Regions from separate parts of the Nocardia sp. NPDC049190 genome, predicted to be linked through region 2. Evidence: riboswitches for the same ligand, from Rfam matches in the RefSeq annotation. Region 2 holds a riboswitch; each other region holds the start of a gene.
The links. Region 2 has a riboswitch for S-adenosylmethionine ahead of AB0B25_RS16825 (rhodanese-like domain-containing protein). Riboswitches for the same ligand answer to the same signal wherever they lie in the genome.

Region 1 (7,235 bases), on a different contig from region 2:
GCACCACGCAACCGCGTTCCACGGTCGCGCCGTCGCCGAGAGTCACCAGGTCCGCCTCCGGTAGCCAATAGGACTCGCACCATACCCCGCGGCCGATCTGCGCGCCGAGACCGCGAAGCCAGAGGTTCAGCACGGGAGTTCCGGTCGCGGCGCGCGCGAACCACGGCGCGGCAACGGTTTCCACGAAGGTGTCGGAGACCTCGTTGCGCCACACGAATGAACTCCACAGCGGATGCTCCTCGGCGCGAATGCGCCCGACCAGCAGCCATTTCGCGGTTATCGCGCTCGCCCCGGCGACCGCGCCCGCGGTAAGCAGCACCAGTCCGCTCAGTAGCCCGGCGGCCAGGTGGCCGAGGGCCTGCGCGAGCCAGGCCAGGGTGAACAGCACTCCGAGGCCGATGGCGAAGGTGACCAGAACCGGGATCAAGCGGCAGGTTTCGATGATGCCGCGGGCGACCCGCAGCCGCGCGGGCGGGTTGAACGTGCGCGCGGCGTCGGTGTTCTCCGTCGCGCGTCGTAGCCGGACCGGTGGGCTGCCCAGCCAGGACGAGCCTGCCTTCGCCTTGGATGGCGCCGCCGACAACACCGCCACCAGTCCGTTCTTCGGAACTCGGCGGCCAGGCGCGGTCATCCCGGAGTTGCCGAGGAAGGCGCGCTTGCCGACTTTCGCCTCACCGATGCGCAGCCAGCCACCGCCGAGTTCGTAGCTGGCGATCATGGTGTCGTCCGCGAGGAACGCCCCGTCGGCGACCGTGGTGAATTTCGGTAGCAGCAGCACCGTGGACACCTCGACGCTCTTGCCGATCTTCGCGCCGAGCAAACGCAGCCACAGCGGCGTGAGCAGGCTCGCGTACAGCGGAAACAGGAATGTGCGCGCGGAATCGAGCAGCCGCTCGGTAGCCCAGGCCTGCCAGCCGACGCGGCTACGCACCGGGTGATACCCCTCGGCCAGGCCGATACCGAGCAGTCGGACGGCGATGATGGTCGCCGCCGCGTAGACGCCGAGGCTGAGCAGGGTCGCGATCGGCAGAATCGCGAAGGCGCGCACCGAACCGTCCGCCAAGGTACGGGTATCCCGGATGAACCAGGCGATGAACGCACCGCCCGCGCCGAGGCCGAGGATCGGCACCGCGGCCAGCAGTACCGACGTGACGCCGAAGATGCCGACCCAATGCGCGGCGCGGTCCGGCGTGGTCGGCGGCCAGCGATGCCGGGCCCTACCGACCTTCACGGCGGGCGAGCCGGCCCACTCCTGTTCGGCTTTCACCTTGCCCGACACCGCCGAGCCGGGTGCGATCTCGGCGTTCTTACCGATCTTCGTGCCGGGCAACAGGATCGATCGGGAACCGACGACCGCGCCTGGGCCGATGACGATCGGACCGAGATGGACCACATCGCCATCGATCCAGTAACCGGACAGGTCGACTTCCGGTTCCACGCTGCATCCGTCGCCGAGTTGGAGCATGCCGGTCACCGGTGGAAGGGTGTGCAGGTCTACGCCTTTGCCGATCGTCGCGCCGAGCGCACGCGCGAACGGCACCATCCACGGCGCGCCGGAGAGATTCTCGGCGCCGCTGGCCTCCGACAGCCGGACCGCCGCCCAGAGCCGCAGATGGACCGAGCCGCCCCGACGATAACGGCCGGGTCGGACGCCACGCAGCAGCAGCCGGGCGCCGCCCACACAGATCGCCATGCGGCCGGGCGGCGAGATGAACAGCAGGAACGCCGCCAGCGTCCACCACCAGGACAGCTGCGGCAGCCAGGGCAGCGAGTCGGACCAGCCCGCGATGTTGCCGACGATCGCGAGCCAGGTGAGCCACTGCAGACCGGTGAGGGTGGTCAGCGGGACGGTGGCCAATACCTGCGCTGTCTGAGCGAGTAGCGGTGTCGGGCGTACGACGCGCTCCGCGACGGCGACCGCGGGTGTGGTCTGCTCGAGCAGCTCGACGAGCGCACCGAGGCGAGGATGGTCATAGAGGTCGGCAACGGTGACCTGGGGATACCGTTCGCGCAGGGCGGTGACCAACTGGGCCGCCGCGAGCGAGCCGCCACCCAGGTCGAAGAAGTCTGTGTCGAGGTCGCCGACCTCGGCCCCGAGAACCGAATCCCACAGCCCGGCGACCCAGTGAGCGGTACCGGTCAGGTCGTTGTCGTCATCGTTGTCGTCAGCGTTGGGCAACGGCCACGGCAGTGCGTCGCGATCGACCTTGCCGGAGGTCCGGGTGGGTAACTCGTCGACCACGACGAGTCTCGGGACCAGTGCGGCCGGAAGCTGTTCGGTGAGTACGGCTCGGGCGGCTTTGCCGTCGAAGTCCGATCCTGGCCCGGTCAGGTAGCCGACCAGGAGCTGGTTGCCCGCCTTGGTGGTGCGGATCGCGGCGGCGGCGCCGGTGACGCCGGGCAGATGCTGCAACGCGCTGTCGATCTCGCCGAGTTCGATTCGGCGGCCGCCGAGTTTGATCTGATCGTCGGCGCGGCCGAGAAAGACGAGCCCGGCGCTGTCGTTGCGGACCAGGTCGCCGCTGCGGTAGGCGCGATCCCAACCGACCGACGGTAGCGCGGCATACTTCTGCGCATCCTTGGCCGGATCGAGATAGCGCGCCAGGCCGACGCCGCCGATGACCAGCTCGCCGGATTCGCCCTCCGCCACGGGGTTTCCCGACGCGTCCACGACGACCAGGTCCCAGCCGTTGAGCGGCAGCCCGATCCGAATCGGCCACCGACCGTTCAACAGCGCCGCACAGGCGACCACCGTTGTCTCGGTGGGGCCGTAGGTGTTCCACACCTCTCGGGGCGAATCACCGCTGCCAACCAGGCGTTCGGCGAGTTCGGGCGGGACGGCCTCGCCGCCGAAGATCAACAGACGCACCGCGTCCAGCGCCTCGACCGGCCAGGTTGCGGCCAGCGTCGGTACGGTCGAAACGATGCTGATCTCCCGCCGGAGCAGCCAGGGGCCGAGATCGGCGCCGGTGCGGACCAGTTCACGCGGGGCGGGCACAAGGCAGGCGCCGTTGCGCCAGGCCAGCCACATTTCCTCGCAGGAGGCGTCGAACGCTACCGAGAGACCGGCGAGGACCCGGTCACCCGGACCGATCGGTGCGCCGCGCAGGAACAGCTCGGCTTCGGCGTCGACGAACGCGGCGGCGTTGCGGTGGGTGACCGCAACGCCTTTCGGTGTTCCGGTGGAGCCCGAGGTGAAGATGATCCATGCGTCGTCGCCGGGGGCGGGCAGCGTGGTCCAGCTGTCCTCGCGCGCGGTCTGTTCCGCGGCCCGGATGCCCGCCGCCGTGGTCTCGATGCCCTCGGTGGTCACGATCGCGGTGACTCCCGCTTCGCGGAAGACCAGTTGGGCGCGCTCGTCCGGGTCGTCGGCGTCGACCGGCACATAGGCGGCGCCGGTGTACAAGACGGCGAGGATGGTGACATAGAGTCCGCGGGCGCCCGACGGCATCCGCACGCCTACCCGGTCGCCCGCGCGCACGCCCGCTGTGGCGAGCCTTGCCATGATCTTCTCGATCTCGACGACCAACTCGAGGTAGGACAGCACCACCTGACCGTCGTCGATGGCGGGGGCGTCGGGGTATGCGAGCGCCGTGGCGGTCAGGATGTCGACGAGCGTGCGGACCTCGCAAGCATGGTCGCCCCGCAGCAGCGGGCTCGCCGTCGCGTCAACCTGTGGCTGGAGCATGGCGCTCTGCCCACCTCCCATCGACCTGCCTCGCACTTCCGGTAGTTGTGTCATAGCGGGGTTACCAAAGGGCAAACACCACGGTGGCCAGTTGTCCACGGTACCCGCGGTTGTTGTCGTCGGTAGTTCACCGAACCGGTCGTGGGACCGTCTGGTGCCGTGTGCGGTCGGATCGAGTTTCGACCCGCGCGGCCCGGTAAACGCCTGGTCGCCGCAGTTCACGTAGAGTTTGCCGAATGATCGCTGGATGTGTGGACAGCGCACCCGATTCCGCCTCGATCGCCGCCGCGCGGCGGCGATCGAGGTCGGTTGCCCCGCGAACAGCGCGCGCCGCACGTCGATGGCGAACCCAGTTGACAGTTCGGGGGCGCGTCTGCCAATCTCGGGTCAGGTCATGAGTGCCAGCGTGAAGCCCCGGCTTGCTGGCCGGCAACCCTCCTCCGCGGTGGGGTGCTCCGGGTGACGACCGGGCCGACGCCTGACTGGGTGCGGCAAGCGCGGACTCGACGAACACGATCGCGGGTCCCAGAGCCGACGGGATTTACGTGATGACCTCTGCTGTCGACAACACTTGTGCCGCACTCGCCCGGGTCTCCGGTGACGACCTCCAGGTGCCGCTAGTGCAGGGCGGGACGACCACCTACGCCAACTTCGACTACGCGGCGAGCGCGCCCGCGCTGGCGCAGGTCACCGATCGGGTGCAGCAGCTGCTGCCGTTCTACGCGAGTGTGCACCGCGGCGCGGGCTACGCCTCGCGGATCACCACCGAGTGCTATGAGGCTGCTCGCGGTTCGGTGACCAGGTTCCTCGACGCTGCCGACGATCAGGTCGTGGTATTCACCCGCAATACGACCGACTCGCTGAACCTGCTCGCCGCGTGCGTTCCCGGCGAGACGGTGGTGTTGGACATCGAGCACCACGCCAATTTCCTGCCCTGGACCGAACACGGCCGCCGCGTCGTTCGGGCCGCCGACACCGTCGAAGAGACCATCGGCAGGCTGGTCGCCGAGCTGTGCAGCAGGCCGGCCGCGTTGCTCGCGGTGACGGGCGCGTCCAACGTGACCGGTGAGGTGCTTCCGCTGGACCGGCTGGCCATCATCGCGCACCAGTGCGGTGCCCGGATTCTGGTCGACGCAGCGCAGTTGGCGCCGCACCGGCGAATCAGTCTGCGCGAGAGCAGCATCGACTATCTGGCTTTTTCCGGACACAAGCTGTACGCGCCGTTCGGGGCGGGTGTGCTGGTCGGCCGCCGCGACTGGCTCGATGCGGCCGAACCGTACCTGGCCGGAGGCGGGGCGGTGCTCGAGGTGAGTGCGACCCGCGCCGAGTGGGCTTCGGCTCCACAGCGGCACGAGGCGGGATCGCCGAACGTTCTCGGCGCCGCCGCGCTGGCTGCCGCCTGTGACACGTTCTGCACGATCGACGCCGAAACCCTTGCCGCCCAAGAGGATCGGCTCGCCGACCGCCTCCGCGACGGCCTTGCCGCGATCGATGGTGTGCGCTTGCTGCGTATCTGGACCGATAGTCCCGACGTTGTCGGCATTGTCGCTTTCACCCTGGACGGATTCGTGCCAGGCCACGTCGCCGCCTACCTCTCCGCCGAACACGGTATCGGTGTCCGGGACGGACGCTTCTGCGCGCACCCACTGCTCACCCGCCTCGGGCTGGATGGGGCCCTGCGCGCCAGCATCGGTCTCGGTACCACCGCCGCCGATGTGGATCGGCTCGTCGGGGCCGTCGCCGCTCTCGTTCGCACCGGCCCTGCCTGGGAGTACGCCGCCACCAACGGTTTGTGGAACCCCACCCCCGAAACGCGCCCCTTCCGCTCCACCGCCCCTGCCGGCGCCGCCCCCTGCCTGATCGGCTGAGGGCCGCGGTGTCCCGATCAGGGCAATGCGAGCGGATATTCTCGGCGTACTGAAGTACCCGACCTCGAGGTGGACGCATGAGCACGCTCCCTGCCTGGGCCGTCGACCCGGGTGCGCTTCTGATCACCGAGGAGGGCTACGCGGCTCTTCCGGACGACATCCAACGGCAGATCGAGGTGGTCGACGGCCACGTAATCGTATGCCGCGGCGGAACCTTCCAGCACAATAACGTCGAATAACGTCGCCCGGCGACTGGCGAATGCCCTGGAGCGGGCAAGCCCGGCCGAGCCGTGCACCGGCGTCGTCACCGATTTCGAGATGCACTACCTCCGGAGTCGCCCGGCGAGCCCCGGGTTCTCGTTCCGCCGTCCGGATGTCGCGCTACATCGCCGCATCGAGGGTGACCGGAAGTTGACGACCGCGGACGTACTGCTGGTGGTCGAGGTGGTCTCGTCGGGATCCGAGTACGCCGACTCGGTGGACAAGTGTGCGGAATACGCGAACGAGGGAATTCCGATTTACCTGATCGCGCACTTGGACGCCGATCGAAAAGTGAAGATTATCCAGGAATACCGCCTGGATTGGGCCAGTCGCAGTTACCGGCTTTCGGAAACGCATCAGGACGTGCTCGGACTGACCGACCCATTTCCGGTCGAGGTCGACTTCGCCGCCTTGGACGGCGCCTGAGTCGGTCAGTCACCCAGCGACGTCGGGCGGTAATAGCGCCCGTCGTAGTAGAGCAGCGGGGCGGCGGCGGGCTTCTGATCGGTGTTGTCGTGCACTCGGGTGACCAGGCCGGCGACCACGGTGTGGTCGCCGATGGGGATGAGTCGGTGCACGGTGGCGCGCAACCAGATGGGAGTGCCGTGCAGGACCGGTTCGCCGGTGTCCAGCGTGGTCCACAGCGAGTGGTCGCTGAAGCGCTCGTCGGCGTTGCTGGAAAAGCGGTGGGCCAGGTGCTGCTGGTGTTCGCCCAGGAAGTGAATGACCACGGACTCGGCGTCCAGCAGTGCGGACAGGCTGGAGGAGGTGTGTGCGATGTTGAACGAGACCAGCGGGGGCGCCAGTGACAGCGAGGCGAACGACGTCGCGGTGAAGCCGATCGGCCCCCGCGGCGAGGACAGTGTGACGACGGTGACGCCCGCGGGGTAGTGGCGCATGGAGGTGCGGTACTGCTCAGCGGTGATTCCGCTCAGATCATCGGGGATCCGGAATTCCGTCTCGGGCCGGGGTGCTTCGGTCACATGACGAAACTACGCGTGGACCAGGCGTGGTGGGCCGAGTACATGGTCGTTCGGTGTCGCGGCCCGCTCGCCGACTCAATCCATGTCGATCGCGAGGCCCGCGGTGATCCGCACCAATTCGCGGAACGACGTGCGGAAAATGGTGTTCGGATGCCCGCCGGCGGCCCAGACCTCGCGGTGCGCGGACAGCGCGTTGTCCACCCAGGTCGGCAGGTTGGTCGGATGGCCGACCGGTGCGACTCCGCCGATCGGCTGTCCGGTGACCGCACGGACCAGGTCTGCGGGCGCGCGAGTCAGCTTTCCTTCCAGGCGCGCGCCGGTGTTCGACACGTCGACCTGGTGTGCGCCGGAGACCAGCAACAGCACCGGTTCGTCATCGAGCAGAAAAACCAGCGATTTCGTGATGGCCCCCACATCGACGCCGAGCGCCCGCGC
Region 2 (7,235 bases):
CCGGTTTTGGCCAGTACGCGCGCCACGTCGAGCGCGACATTGCCGACACCGAGCACCGCGACCTTCTCCGCGTCCAGCGGCCAGGTCCGTGGCACGTCGGGGTGCCCGTCGTACCAGGACACGAAATCCGCGGCGCCGAAGGAGCCGTCCAGGCCGATACCGGGGACGTCCAGCGCGCGGTCGGCGTTCGCCCCGGTGGAGAAGATCACCGCGTCGTAGAACCTGCGCAAGTCGTCGAGGGTGATGTCGGTGCCGTAGTCGATGTTGCCGAGCAGTCGAACCTGCGGCTTGTCGAGAACCTTGTGCAGCGCGGTGATGATGCCCTTGATCCGTGGATGGTCCGGCGCGACGCCGTAGCGGATCAGACCGAATGGCGCGGGCATCCGCTCGAACAAGTCGATGCTCACCTCGGCGTCGGATTTCATCAACGCGTCGGCGGCGTAGATCCCGGCCGGTCCGGCGCCCACGATCGCGATGCGCAGCGGGCGGGTTTCGGCGGTGTGCGCGTCAGGCCCGGCGGAGGCAGCTTGCGTCACCACGGAGGGCCCGCGTAGTCCGCTGGTCGATCCTGCACTCTGTTCGGTCATGTCTTAAGCGCACCCTTATGGTCGAAAAGATGAACGGCGTCGGCCTTAGCTTAGGCTAAGTTGACGCATGGCTTGGTTGCACCGTGGCGGTGCGGCACCGGCGAGGTCGGCTCTGGCTGCACGGTGCCCGGTTCGCTGTGACGAGGAGCTGCCGAATCGCGATGACAGCAGGCCACAGCCCCGCGATTCTATCGGGGTAGCCGAGGGTGTCCCGCGCCGGTGCGCGTACTGGACGACGGCTATCGAACATCACCTCCGCCGGTTACCCGTTCGGCGTGTTCGCTACCCGACCATCCGGTCCGCGTCGAGCCGGCGCCCACGGCGCTGGTCCGGGTCCGACGTTCGATACCCCGTGCGACCAGGGATCATCGAGTCATGACCGAGCAGCCGCCGAGCGTGGGCGACGACGACATCATCCGGGTCGACCAGACCGACAAGCGCTCCGCGGCGCCCTTCATCGCGGCCGCGGTGGTCGCGGTGATCGTGCTGGTGGCGGTCGTGCTCGGCGGGGTCCTGTCGCCTGCTGAGAAAAATGTCACAGATTCCGACCGGATCGTCGCCGCGGTCCGCAACTTCGTCGAGGGCTCCAATGCCACCGTTGCGGTGCCCCCGCCTGGCACCGCGTGCCAGGGCTTCGACGCCGCGCGCTCGCCGCTCGCCGGACAGGCTGGCGCCGGAAAGTCCGTCGAGATCACGAAACTCGACAACCCGATGGTGGACGGCGACAAGGGAAAGGCGACCGTGACCACGAAGGTCGACGGGACATCGACCACGAAGACCTGGAATCTCACTCGATCCGGATCGAAGTGGTTGGTCTGCACCTGAGCGTTCTCGCAGTGTGAACACCCGTTTGACACGGTGACCCGCATCGGTGCAATCTCAGTCGAAGGTCATGAGAACCAGTGTCAAGCCCCGGCATTACTGGTCGGCAACCCTCCTCCGCGGTGGGGTGCTCCGGGTGACGACCTGGCCGTGCCTCGAACCTGGGCAGGGCAAGTGCGGATTCGCAGGAGGTGCACATGAGTTATGCCGGTGATATCACCCCGGAACAGGCTTGGGAACTGTTGCGGGAGGACCCCCGCGCCGTCCTTGTCGACGTGCGCACGGAAGCCGAATGGAAATTCGTCGGCCTCCCCGACACGAGTTCGATCCAACGGCCGACTGTGCTGATCGAATGGGTGGACTCGACCGGTGCGCGCAACGAGGCATTCGTCGAGCAGTTGCAGCAGGCTCTGGCGGATCGTGATCCGCAGACGCCGGTCATTTTCTTGTGTCGCTCCGGCCAGCGTTCGATCGGCGCGGCGATCGCCGCGACCACGGCGGGCTACCGCACCTCGTACAACGTGCTCGAGGGCTTCGAAGGTCCGGTGGACGAATTCGGGCATCGGGGCGGCTCCGGCTGGCGCGCCCACGGACTGCCATGGCGGCAGTCGTGATCACCGGCGGCGCGTTCAACCGGCCGTTGCCCGAGGGCGTCGGCCCGGCGACGCTCAGTGTGCGGGGTGGCGTCCGGCGCTCCGGTTTCGAGGAAACCGCCGAGGCGCTCTACCTGACCTCAGGCTTCGTCTACGAAAGCGCCGAGGCCGCCGAGGCCGCGTTCACCGGCGATGTCGAGCACTTCGTCTATTCCCGGTACGGCAATCCGACAGTCGCCATGTTCGAGGAGCGCATGCGGCTGATCGACGGCGCCGAAGCATGTTTCGCGACGGCGAGCGGAATGGCCGCGGTCTTCACCGCCCTCGGCGCGCTGCTCGGCGCCGGCGATCGACTCGTCGCCGCACGCAGCCTGTTCGGTTCCTGCTTCGTGGTGTGCAACGAGATTTTGCCGCGCTGGGGAGTGGAGACCGTTTTCGTCGACGGCGAAGATCTGGACCAGTGGGAGCAGGCGCTGTCGGTGCCGACGAAGGCGGTGTTCTTCGAGACGCCCGCCAACCCGATGCAGACGCTGGTCGATGTGCGTCGGGTGAGCGAACTGGCTCACGCGGCAGGCGCGAAAGTGGTGCTGGACAACGTCTTCGCCACACCGCTGCTGCAGCGCGGGTTCGAGCTCGACGCCGACGTGGTGGTCTACTCGGGCACCAAGCACATCGATGGACAGGGGCGGGTGCTCGGCGGCGCCATTCTGGGCGCCAAGGACTACATCGACGGCCCGGTGAAAACGCTCATGCGCCACACTGGTCCGGCGCTGAGCCCGTTCAACGCCTGGACGCTGCTCAAAGGGCTGGAGACGATGCCGCTGCGGGTGCGCCACTCGGCGGAATCCGCGCTGCGGATCGCCCGCTTCCTGGAGGGCAACAAGTCGGTCAGCTGGGTGAAATACCCCTTCCTGGAGTCGCATCCGCAGCACGCTCTGGCAACCAGTCAGATGAGCGCGGGCGGCACCGTGGTCACCTTCGAACTGGACGCGCCGGAGCACGAGGCGAAGAAGCGCGCCTTCGAGGTGCTCAACCGGCTGCGCGTCGTCGACATCTCCAACAACCTCGGCGACGCCAAGAGCCTGATCACCCACCCCGCCACCACGACCCACCGCGCGATGGGTCCGGAAGGGCGTGCCGGTATCGGTCTCTCCGACGGCGTGGTCCGGATCTCGGTCGGCCTCGAAGACGTCGAGGACCTCCTCGCCGATCTCGATCACGCATTGAGCTGACGACCCTCGCGCGCCCTGCCTGCTGCTCGAACACGCACCACCCAGCGCGCGGGCCTCGCCGCATGTGCCGAGCGCCCCGGGTGTTTCGGCTGGGCGTCGCGACGACAAGCCGTCAGCGGTGGGAGGTGTGCTCGATTTTGCTGAGGTGGGCGATGTTCGCCTGGTCGGCGGGCGTTGTGCTGGGTTCGGCGCCGAACCAGGCGTCGAGGATCTCCCGGAGTTCGCCGCTCGAGGTCGAGCGCAGGCTCAAAGCGAGGATGTTGGCGTCGTTCCAGGTGCGGGCGCCTGCGGCGGTCGCCGCGTCGGTGCAGAGTGCGGCGCGGACGCCCGCGACCTTGTTGGCCGCGATCGAGGCGCCGGTGCCCGTCCAGCAGCAGACGACGGCTTGATCGGCGCGGCCTGCCGCGACATCGCGGGCGGCCGCTTCGCTCGCCCAGGCCCAGTCGGCGCGTTCGTCGTCGGACAGTGCGCCGTGCCGCACAGTCCAGTGTCCGCGACGAGCCAACTCCTCGACCAGTTCGTCGGCAATGCCTACCCGCTCGTCCGCAGCCACCGAGATGCGCATGGTTTCAGCGTAGTGGCCTGGTCGAACGGTCGGTCCGCGCGGTTCAGTGCGCGATTCCCAGTGATGAGGATCGGATAACTGTCCGAAATGTCACAATCTATGTCGGCAACACGTGCCGGGGCGGGTGGCGTGCCGGACGGATTTCTGGGCATGCGGAGGTGGTCGTGACCAGCGGCGAGTTGGTGCACCCGGTCGTCGACGACGGTGCGGTGCAGGACAGCGTCCCGGCTGATGGCGCGTCCGGGGGGACCGGGCCGTCGACATCGGCAGCGGACCGGAAACAGCCCGACATCGTCGCCCAGGCCGCCGCGGCGGTCGCGAACCTGGTACGGAACGATCCGGGCGGGCCCACCGGTGCATCGGTGTCGGGGGCACGCGCACAAGCTGTTTCAGCGCCCGCCGCGCCCGCGCCGATGCCCAACGGTGTGATTGCTCCCGTACTCAACGGTGTGCAACCGCCCGCACCCGGCGCCGAGGTAGCGCCATCCGACGCAGCCGTGCCGCCGCCGGATGGCGCCGCGCCACCAGGCGGTACGACCACGCCGCCGGACGGCGCGCCCCGTGATGCGGCGTCGGAACCGCCGCCGGGGATCGACCCGGAGATGATCGCAGCGATCGCGCCTAGCGCACTGATGGCCGGATCGATGGCGATGATGGCGCTACCGATGTTGGCGTCGGCGCTGGCCGGTCTCGCGGGCGGCGGATCCAGCGGTGGATCCGGGTCCCCTGCCAGCGCGCCCAGCGGAGCTGGACTGTCCCCGGAAGCTCAACACGCAGTGAACGCCTTGAACAAACTGGCGGACACGTATGGCGAGGACGGCACAGCGTCGGGCACCGGCAGATCGGGATCGACACCCGGCCGGGTCTCGGGCTCGGGTGCCGGAGCCACCGCTATCCGCGCCAAGGCCCTGTACCAGAAGAATGCGGCGAAGGCGTTCAACAACCTGGACAACGATCTCGCGCGATACGTGACGAGTCTGGCCGGAGCCAACAAGGCAGATCGCGCGGCGATCTTGCGGCTGATTCGTGATGTCAACGTCCAACTCGCCGAGCTCGGCCCCAACGCTTACACCAAGAGCGGTCAGCGCAAAGTACACGAAATACTGACCGCCGCATTGCAAAAGGCCCAAGCCATCGTCCATGGCGGGCAGGCGAGAGCGTCGGAAACCGCCGCGGCGGTAAATCGGCTGACCGCCCAGTACCTCAACGGACTTGCTGGAAAGCACACGTCCGGAGCCGGAATGGTCCAGCCGGGTGATGGTCGGCCGCGCTCGCCGCTCGACCCCGGAACGTACCGGATCAGCTCCCACTTCGGCCCCCGGAATGGCAAGCAACATGGCGGCATCGACCTTGCGGCCCCCGCCGGTACTCCCATCTACGCCGTTACCGGTGGCACTGTCATCCGGGCCGGCAATGCGGGCGACGGCTACGGGTATCAGGTGCGGATCCGTTCGGCCGACGGCACCGAGACCATCTACGCCCATCAAACCCCGGGCAGCATCCGTGTGCGGCCCGGTCAGCAGATCCCCGCGGGCACGGTGATCGGCGCCGTCGGCTCCACTGGCAACTCCACCGGCAACCATCTGCACTACGAAGTCCGGCGTAATGGGCGCGCCATCGAACCACGCGCCTATCTGGCGGCGAACGGTGTACATGTCTGATTCGGCTTCGGCAGTCTGCGCGAAGCGCCGCAGCGCATCGGACGTCCTCGTCGACGGCGACCGAGCGCGCTCGACGCGCCGGATGCCTCGCCGTCGGCCTGAACTGTGTACCGCCCGTCGGATCCGTCTCGAAGTGCCGTCGGACCCGGGTCAGGCGGTGAACGGGGACTTGGTTCGGCCGACGAGGTCGGCGACGGAATCCACCACCATGGTCGGCCGGTAGGGGTACGCCTCGAACGACTCGCGGGTGGAAATACCCGAGGTGACCAGGATCGTGCGCATGCCTGCCTCCAAGCCGGAGATGACGTCGGTGTCCATCCGGTCGCCGATCATCACGGTGGACTGCGAGTGGGCCCCGATGCGGCGCAGCGCGGAACGCATCATCAGCGGGTTGGGCTTGCCGACGTAGTACGGCTCGCGACCGGTGGCGCGGGTGATCAGCGCTGCCACCGAACCTGTCGCGGGTAGCGAACCCTCGCGAGACGGGCCGGTGGGGTCCGGGTTGGTCGCGATGAAGCGGGCGCCGCGTTCCACGAGCCGGATCGCCGTGGTGATCGCCTCGAAGGAATAGGTCCGGGTCTCACCGAGCACGACGTAGTCCGGTGCGCTCTCGGTCAGCACGTAGCCGATCTCGTGCAGCGCGGTCGTCAGTCCGGATTCACCCACCACGTAGGCGGTTCCGTTGGGGCGTTGTTCGTTCAGAAAGGTGGCGGTGGCCAACGCGGAGGTCCAGATCGCCTCCTCCGGGATATCCAGCCCGGAGTGGCGCAGTCGTGCCTGCATGTCCCGTGGCGTACGGATCGAATTGTTGGTCAACACCAGGAACGGCGTGTCGTTGGCACGCAGTTCGGCGAGGAATTCGTCGGCGCCGGGGATCAGATGGTCTTCGTGGACCAGTACCCCGTCCATATCGGTCAGGTAGGACAGGATCGGTTCGTCATCCGCGGTCACGCAGCCGATTATCCGTTATCCGCTCGCGACCCGCGCGCAACGGTGCGCATCGGACACCTGCGGGACGGCGAGCTGGGATGACGCGTAGCGGCGAGCATCGCAGGACAGGTACTCGATGCCCGACCATGCGCTGCCTCGCCGGTCGTCCCGACGCTCGACCGCGGCGTTGGCTACTGTCGAGGACGGATCGCGATGGCAGGAAACGAAACGCGAGGAGCGTGGCAGATGAGCGAACTAAAGCTCGGTTACAAGGCATCGGCAGAGCAGTTCGGCCCCCGTGAACTCGTCGAGATCGCGGTGCTGGCCGAAGAACACGGCCTGGACAGCGCCACCGTGAGCGACCATTTCCAACCCTGGCGGCACAAGGGCGGCCACGCGCCGTTCTCGCTGGCCTGGATGGCGGCGGTCGGCGAGCGCACCAAGCGCATCCAACTCGGCACCTCGGTGCTCACCCCGACCTTCCGATACAACCCGTCCGTGATCGCCCAGGCATTCGCCACCATGGGCTGCCTGTATCCGGATCGAGTGATGCTCGGTGTGGGGTCGGGCGAGGCGCTGAACGAGATCGCCACCGGATTCACCGGCGAATGGCCGGAATTCAAGGAGCGCTTCGCTCGCCTGCGCGAGTCGATCGACCTGATGCGCGCCCTGTGGACCGGTGACCGCGTCGACTTCGACGGTCAGTACTACCGCACGGTGGGCGCCTCCATCTACGACGTGCCCAAGGGCGGCATCCCGATCTACGTCGCTGCGGGCGGCCCGCTGGTCGCGCGGTATGCCGGACGCGCGGGGGATGGTTTCATCTGCACCTCGGGCAAGGGTAT
Region 3 (7,235 bases), on a different contig from region 2:
GGTCTTGCGCGGGTATCGGTTTCGGCTGACTTGGATGTGTGTGGTGCGGTCAGTGTGGAGCGGGCCGCGCGGGTGGCGGTTGTGAATTCGGTTGCGGCTACGCGCAAGTGGTGGGGAGTCGTAGCGCGTTGCGCGACGACGGCGCGGTCGAAGCGGTACGAGATGTCGGGTACTGGGGGGTAGCGGTGCACACGGCCTCGGCCGTCAGGTGGCCATTGGTCGTGGTTCGTCGGGTGGCGCCGCTTGCGTTGCGGCGCTCGGCGGACCGGCGCGCAACCGTAGCGGATCCACGGTGCACAGCGACGTCGCCGCCACCACGGCGGCGAAGGTCGCGGCGGCGACGTGCCAGAAGTTGTACAGCCCGATCGAGCCGTCCGGCTGGAACACCAGCATCAGCCAGGTACATACACCGACCAGCGTCATCAGCGTCGTGGTGGACAGCGCGAATCCCGCGGCGAGCGCCAGCGGCCACGAGTAATACCAGGGCAGCGCGGCGGGGGAGAGAATGACGATCGCCACGAACGCGATCAGAATGCCGAGCACTGCTTCCCGCTCGCTGTGCCGGAACCGCCACCACGTCCAGGCGAGCACCGCGACCAGCGCCAGCGCGCACATCGCGCGAGTCACCCCGAGTACCGACTCCATCCGCAGCGGGGTCAACCAGGTGACCGCGTGCGCCATGATGGTCGGCAGCGACAGCCAGTTGATGATCTTCTTGGATCCGGACAACGCGGTGAGCCAGCCGATGCCGACCCCGGCGATCGCCGAGGTGGCCACGAAGACCACCGCGAATACGCTCAGGCCCAAGCCCGCGATCTTGGCGAACATCGTTGCCGGGTGGGGCATGTCCTCGGTCGGCTCGGCGGCATCGTCGGGCTGTGCACTCGCGGGCAGGTGCGCCGGGTCACGCCCGACCCGTTGCGCCGCGCGGCGTTCGCGCTCGTGCAGCATCCAGATCCAGACCAGGAACGGCAGTGCCACGCCCGCGGTCGCCTTGATGGCCACGCCGATCGCGACGACGACGATCCCGGCCACGTGATGACGCTCCAGCACCAGCGCGATGCCCGCGCACATCAAGCCGACCATCAGCATCTCGTTGTGCACGCCGCCGATCAGGTGGATCAGCACCAGCGGGTTCAACACAGCCAGCCACAACGCCACGGTCGGCTTGCCGCCGAGGTGTTTGGTCAGATACGGCACCGCCCACATCATCAGCGCGAGGCCGGGCAGCATGACCAACCGCATCGCGATGGTGCCGGCCACCACGTTGTCGCCGGTTACGGCGGTGATCGCACGTCCGAGTAGCAGGAATACCGGGCCGTACGGCGCGGTGGTGGTGGTCCAGACCGGGCTCACATTGTCCAGCAGCACACCGGGATTCGCCACCGGTCCGACCTGGTACGGGTCGAAGCCGTCGCGCAGCAGTGCGCCCTGGGCCAGATAGGAGTAGGTGTCCCGGCTGAACATCGGCACGGCGAACAGCAGGGGGAAAATCCAGATGCCGACGATCGCACGCAGCTCGTTCGGTGTCACCCCGGCGCTGGTTCGATTACCCGTCCCGATCGTGGCGCGACCCAGCCGGACCCAGGCGGTGATCATCAGCAGCACGCCGATCCAGATGCAGATGGTCGAGAGGGCGTACCCGTGGCCGAAGCGCAGCCAGGACAGGTGCATAGCCTCCAGCAGCGGGTCGCGCTTGCGGACACTACCCGCGCCGAACCCACCGAAGGTGATCATGATGGCGCCGACGAAACCGAGGAGGGCGGCGTGACCCTCGGGACTTCTGGCGAAGTCGGCGCAGGCGCGCATCCACCACAGGGAACCACGGGCGGTGGCCGATTCGCGGCGTGCCGAGGTGTCGGGCGCCTGGCCGGTGCTGTCGGTGGTGGCGGCCTCTGCGGTGCGCGTTTCGGGGGATGCCATCTGGTGTCGGTCCCCCCGAGTGGTCGGCGGTCGCAACCGCGAGCGAATAGGTCGGCGCTCAGTTTACGGCGTCGATCCGAACACTATGCCGCTGGTGCTCGGGGTTTCGCACGGAGTGGGCCGGATATCGCCGGAAAAGTGGTTTGCCGCTGGTTTTCTGGAGCGCCGTGCGGTGCGCCCGCCAACCCCGGTCGTGGTGCCGCAACCAGCGATAACTACATCATCGCTGGAGGCTGGAAAATTGCGCGGTCGACGTGGCCCGGTTTGCCGGAAAAGGTGCGCGGAACGGTGTGCCCGCGATCATCCTCGATCCAGCCACGCTTGCCGTAGCCGACCCGCCAACCCGGCGTCGACGACGACCACGCGATCGGTCGGTCCTGCCACGGATTTCGTTCAGCCGTTTGGGCATCGTCGCGGCGCGCGAGAGCCGTACCCGCTCGGCTCACGCGGAGCGTTCGGTAGCGGCCAGCGCCATCGCGCGCAACCGTTCCTTCGCGGCGGCTGTCGCGGTGCTGGCCTCGATCGCGGCCACGCCGCGTGCGGTGAGTTCGGAGATCATGCGCTCCACCTCGTCGACCGCGCCGAGTTCGGTGAGCACCTCGCGCAGCCGTTGTACCTCGTCGGCACTCAGATCGGTGCCGATGCTGGTCCGCAACAGCGTGCCCGCGGCGGGATCGGTCGCATCGGCCCGACGCAGCGCCTCGGCCAGTAGCGCGGTCCGCTTTCCTTCTCGCAGGTCGTCGCCGGAAGGTTTGCCCGTCACCGCCGGGTCGCCGAAGACGCCGAGCAGGTCGTCGCGCAGCTGGAAAGCGATGCCGATGTCGGTGCCATACGTGCGAAAGGATTCGATGAGGTCCTGATCGGCATCCGCTATGGCGGCGCCGAGGTGCAGTGGGCGTTCGACGGTGTAGGCGGCGGTTTTGTACCGGTTGATCCGCAGCGCGGCTTCGACCGATTCGTCGGCGCCCGCCTCGCCGTGGATATCCAGCAGTTGGCCGCCGAGCACTTCGGTGCGCATTCCGGCCCAGACCGGTGCGAACCTGGCGATGGCCGCCGGGGCGAGGCCGGAGGCGTGCACCATGTCGTCGGCCCAGGCCAACGCCAGGTCGCCGATCAAGATGGCCACGCTGGTGCCGAAGTGTGCCGAGTCGCCCGCCCACTCGCGTTCCCGGTGGCGCCGCTCGAAGTCGACGTGCACGGTGGGGAAGCGGCGACGGGTACGGGACGAGTCGATGATGTCGTCGTGGACCAGCGCGCAGGCCTGCACCAGCTCCAGCGCCGAACAGGCGGTGAGCACCGCGTCCGCCTCGGCGGCGTGCGGATCGCCGCCGGCGCCGAGCCAGCCGGTCCACGCGAACGCGGGTCGGGTGCGCTTTCCGCCGCGCAGGACGAACAGCTCGAGCGCCTCCGCCGCCTCGATGACGACCGGCCCCAGGTGTCCGACGATTTCACGGCGGGTCAGGAAGAACCGTTTCAGGGCCTCCTGCACGGCGGAGACGAAGGCGGGGGTGCCCGGCACCGGCACGGCGGCCTGCGGGGTGTGGGTACCGATTCCGGCGGACAGAGTGGAGCCTCCAAAGTCGTGTGGCGGTGGACACGCGGGGTGCGGTGCACGGGTGCCGGCCACTGCGTGTGATCCGGCACCGTGCGGGGTGTTCGCAGGTGGCGCCGGGCGCGGCGTATGAGTTGCCTGATCCGAGAGAATACGCGGGGTGGCCGAGCGACTTGCCGGCGCTGCCGTCGGCCACCTCTAGACTGAACCGGTGACTTTCGACAACGTGCGGGGACGCTCGACTCCGGGCCGGGCCTCCCGGACGCACCCGAACGTCTCTGGAACACCCTCGGTTGTGCAGAGTCTGCAGGTTCACGCCGGGAGCGCGGTGCCGTTCTCCGTAGAGTTCAATCCGCCCCGGGACGGCGCCACCGAGGCGAGGTTGTGGCGTGCGGCGCGCCAGTTCGAACGGATGCACCCCGCGTTCGTATCGATGACCTACGGCGCCGGCGGTTCCACCCGTGACCGTACCGTGCGCGTGACCGGCGAGCTCGCCGAAGAGACCACTCTGCTTCCGGTCGCGCACCTGACCGCGGTGGAGCACAGCGTCGCCGAGTTGCGTTCACTGGTCGGCGCCTACGCCGACTCCGGCATCCGCAACATCCTGGTGCTGCGCGGTGATCCGCCGGGCGATCCGCTCGGTGAGTGGCACCGGCATCCCGAGGGCGTCTCCTACGCCGAGGAACTGGTGCGCATCGTGCGCGACCTCGGTGATTTCCATGTCGGTGTCGCCTCGTTCCCCCAGGGGCACCACCGCTCGCCGGATCTGGCGACCGACACCGCGTTCCTTGTCGCGAAACTGCGCGCGGGTGCGGAGTATTCCATCACCCAGATGTTTTTCGACGTCGAGCACTATTTGCGGCTGCGTGACCGGGTCCTGGCCTGCGATCCGGTCGAAGGCGCCAAGCCGATCATCCCGGAGCTGATGCCGATCACCTCGCTGCGCACCGTACAGCGCGCCGAAGAACTCTGCGGCAGACCGCTGCCCGACGCGATCATGCAGCGGCTGCGCAAGGCCGCGGGCGACGGTCCCGAGGAGAACGGCGCCGCGGTGCGCGCGGCAGGTATCGAGATCGCCACCGAGATGGGGCAGCGGCTGATCGACGAGGGCGCGCCCTGCCTGCACTTCATCACGCTCAACTTCGCCAAGGCGACCAGCGAGGTGCTCACCAACCTCGGCTACGGCGTCACCGCCGCACCGATCAGCGCCTGACCTCCACGTTCCGGATCGGACGTGCCCACCCCGGCGTCGAGGCCCGGTACCGCTGGTCTATACCTGCGCTGTCGCGTGATTCGACCACATCGTGTGATCGGCTGCGGCGCCGGTGCGGACGACCGAGGCGTGCGATCGACCGAGCGTGCTGACGGGTAACGCCGGTGATCAGCAGTTCGTCCGCGGATCCTGCTCGCCCGCCTCGACGGCCACCCGCAGCCGGTTCTGTGCGGGCGCGACCGGGCATGTCGCGAAATCGGTGAAGGCGCACGGCAGATTCGTCGCCCGGTTGAAGTCGAGCAGCACCGCGCCCTCTGCCTCGGGTGCGCCGACGGCCAGCGAGCGCGCCGCGGGATAGGTGGTGACACCACTGGTGGCGTCGGTGAACAGCACCCTTAGCTGGTCCGGGTCGCCGAACGCGACGATCCGCTCGGTCACCCCGCCGAGGGTGAATTCGATGGTGCCCGAGACGATGTGGTGGTGTTCGAGCCCTACCACCACCGCACCCGTGGTCAGCGTCTGTTTCCGGTCGAACGGCGTGAACCGACCGGGCACCACCCAGCGCGGATCCGGCGGGTAGGTCGGGATTCCGGCGAAGCTCAGCAGGCCGGGGGCGGCCGGATCGTGCACCCGGACGGCGTAGCGGCTGGTGCGTCGGATCACCTCGAGCACCCGGTGTTCCTGCAACACACTCAGTCCCGGCGCGCCCTCGGCAGGCGTGATGATCTGCACGCCTGCGATGCCGAGGCCGTCGTACTCCAGCCGGTCGGCAGGTTGCGCGGTGATGAACACCTTGTCGTCGGTGACCCACCAGGTGCCGGGAACATCCGGCAGTCGCTCGGGCCGGTCGGTAAGCCAGTGCAGTCCGGTCAGACTGAGGACGCCGAGCGGGTCACGCAACTGGTCTTCCCTCGCGTGGTGCCAGCGCGCCCATTCTGTCTCGAAAATACTGGTGATGCTGGTGGTCATGACGCTTCGGTTCCTTCGTCGACGGTGCTGCGATGGTGGGGATGGCGCAGGCCGAGGTTCATCGGACAGGTGGATCGCCTCGTGGCCGAGCTGCTCGGGTCGGTGGGCGGAGTCGGGTCGGCGGCTGCGGGAAATCAGCGACGACAACCCGCGGAGCGGACGGTGCGGTGGTCGATGTGGCGACGGGTCCCTCGGACGTCGCGGGTGGCGGAGCTGATCACTGCGGTCCTCCATCGGTCCCGGCGGAAGCACCCACGCCCGGTGACCGGGGGGTTGCTGCGACATCGATGAGCCAGGTCTCTCGGCCGCTCTGGATGGTTGATGTCGGCGCCCGGCGCGCCGATCCCAGGTCGGGCCGAGTCATCATGCCCAGCAAGCGAGCCTTGGAACAAGGGAAGTAATCATCGTGAGCACAGATCTTGCCGCGTGCCGAGCTACCGGATCTGTGTGTAACCAGATATCCGCCGTCGCGGGGGAACGGCCTACCTCGGTCAGTCCGACCCGGGCGAATATCACCGACTGTCCGGGGGCCGCGGCATTCGCAATGGCGGGCGCTTGCGAGGTGCTGCACGCGGACGGGTCGTGGCACTATCCGCTCGTCGGTTCGAGCGTACGACCCTTCCAGCGCAGCGCGCCCCGGTGGCGGGCGCGGTGTGAGCGCGCCCATAGCAGCAGATAAACCGCGACCGAGAGCGGGTGTGCCAGGGCGACAACGACATCCGAGCGCGTGGGTGGGCCGCCGATCTCCGTGGAGCGGGCGAGCAGCCTGCTCGTCACGGCGGCCAGGGAGCCGAGCAAGCCCGTCCACCGGACGCCCGATTTACCGAGCACGGCGGCCATCGGCGGCGCCCAATGGATCAGGGCGGCAAGCAGTCCCACCGCTGCTCCGCGGGGAATCGTGCCGCCGTGGGCCGACCAGAGCCAGCGGGTGTACCCCGCCTCGAGGTCGATCGCGCTGTGGTACATCCTGGTGTGTGCCAACGGCCCGGCGGCCACCACGGCGGTGGAATATCCGGCTCGGCGCAGGGCTCGGGCGATATCGAGGTCCTCGGTGACGGACGCGGCCACCGCGGCGTGACCACCGACGGCGCGGTAGTCGGCGTTGTCGAACACCAGGAACTGGCCGCAGGCCACCGCGGACGACGGCCGTGAACTGCGATCGTCCGCCGTGATCGGCAGCGTCGCGGCCCAGGACCAGCACAGCAGCGGCTGCACCATGGCCTCGGCAGCCGACTCGGCCAGCTGTAGCGGCCACGGTGATACCAGAGCGACGCCTCGCCTGCGCAACTCGGCCACTGCCGCCGCGATGGCGGTGGGCGCCAGGCGCACATCGGCGTCCAGGAAGACCAGCACCGGCGTACGCACCCCGTCGGCCAACCGGGCGCAGGCGGCGGACTTCCCGGTCCAGCCTGGGGGAGGTTCGGACTCGGTGCGCAGCAGCGTGAATCGCGGGTCGCCGTCGATGGCGGTGCTCGCCGCTGCGGAGGTGTCGTCGGTCGAGGAATCGTCGAGAATACGCACCGACATGCCCGGAATGCGTACCTGAGCACGCAGATCGGCGATCAGACCGGGTCGCCG

Region 1: linked by a shared signal. The riboswitch ahead of AB0B25_RS14415 (aminotransferase class V-fold PLP-dependent enzyme) and the one ahead of AB0B25_RS16825 (rhodanese-like domain-containing protein) in region 2 are both predicted to bind S-adenosylmethionine.
Region 3: linked by a shared signal. The riboswitch ahead of AB0B25_RS25730 (DUF1684 domain-containing protein) and the one ahead of AB0B25_RS16825 (rhodanese-like domain-containing protein) in region 2 are both predicted to bind S-adenosylmethionine.

The regions. Positions count from the first base shown of each region.
Region 1 is NZ_JBEZDE010000013.1:125,559-132,793, reverse strand. Features, by position in the region: gene AB0B25_RS14420 (Pls/PosA family non-ribosomal peptide synthetase) at 1-3,688, opposite strand, end outside; SAM riboswitch class IV at 4,079-4,192, shown strand; gene AB0B25_RS14415 (aminotransferase class V-fold PLP-dependent enzyme) at 4,237-5,556, shown strand; gene AB0B25_RS14410 (hypothetical protein) at 5,634-5,795, shown strand; gene AB0B25_RS14405 (Uma2 family endonuclease) at 5,782-6,243, shown strand; gene AB0B25_RS14400 (flavin reductase family protein) at 6,249-6,800, opposite strand; gene AB0B25_RS14395 (YbaK/EbsC family protein) at 6,876-7,235, opposite strand, start outside.
Region 2 is NZ_JBEZDE010000017.1:27,476-34,710, reverse strand. Features, by position in the region: gene AB0B25_RS16835 (FAD-dependent oxidoreductase) at 1-587, opposite strand, end outside; gene AB0B25_RS16830 (hypothetical protein) at 963-1,412, shown strand; SAM riboswitch class IV at 1,476-1,592, shown strand; gene AB0B25_RS16825 (rhodanese-like domain-containing protein) at 1,607-2,023, shown strand; gene AB0B25_RS16820 (O-succinylhomoserine sulfhydrylase) at 2,008-3,234, shown strand; gene AB0B25_RS16815 (RpiB/LacA/LacB family sugar-phosphate isomerase) at 3,347-3,799, opposite strand; gene AB0B25_RS16810 (M23 family metallopeptidase) at 3,964-5,460, shown strand; gene AB0B25_RS16805 (HAD-IIA family hydrolase) at 5,611-6,411, opposite strand; gene fgd (glucose-6-phosphate dehydrogenase (coenzyme-F420)) at 6,637-7,235, shown strand, end outside.
Region 3 is NZ_JBEZDE010000036.1:45,367-52,601, reverse strand. Features, by position in the region: gene AB0B25_RS25745 (alpha-(1->6)-mannopyranosyltransferase A) at 205-1,809, opposite strand; gene AB0B25_RS25740 (polyprenyl synthetase family protein) at 2,366-3,448, opposite strand; gene AB0B25_RS25735 (methylenetetrahydrofolate reductase) at 3,687-4,688, shown strand; gene AB0B25_RS25730 (DUF1684 domain-containing protein) at 4,857-5,657, opposite strand; SAM riboswitch class I at 5,885-5,978, opposite strand; gene AB0B25_RS25725 (glycosyltransferase family 2 protein) at 6,246-7,235, opposite strand, start outside.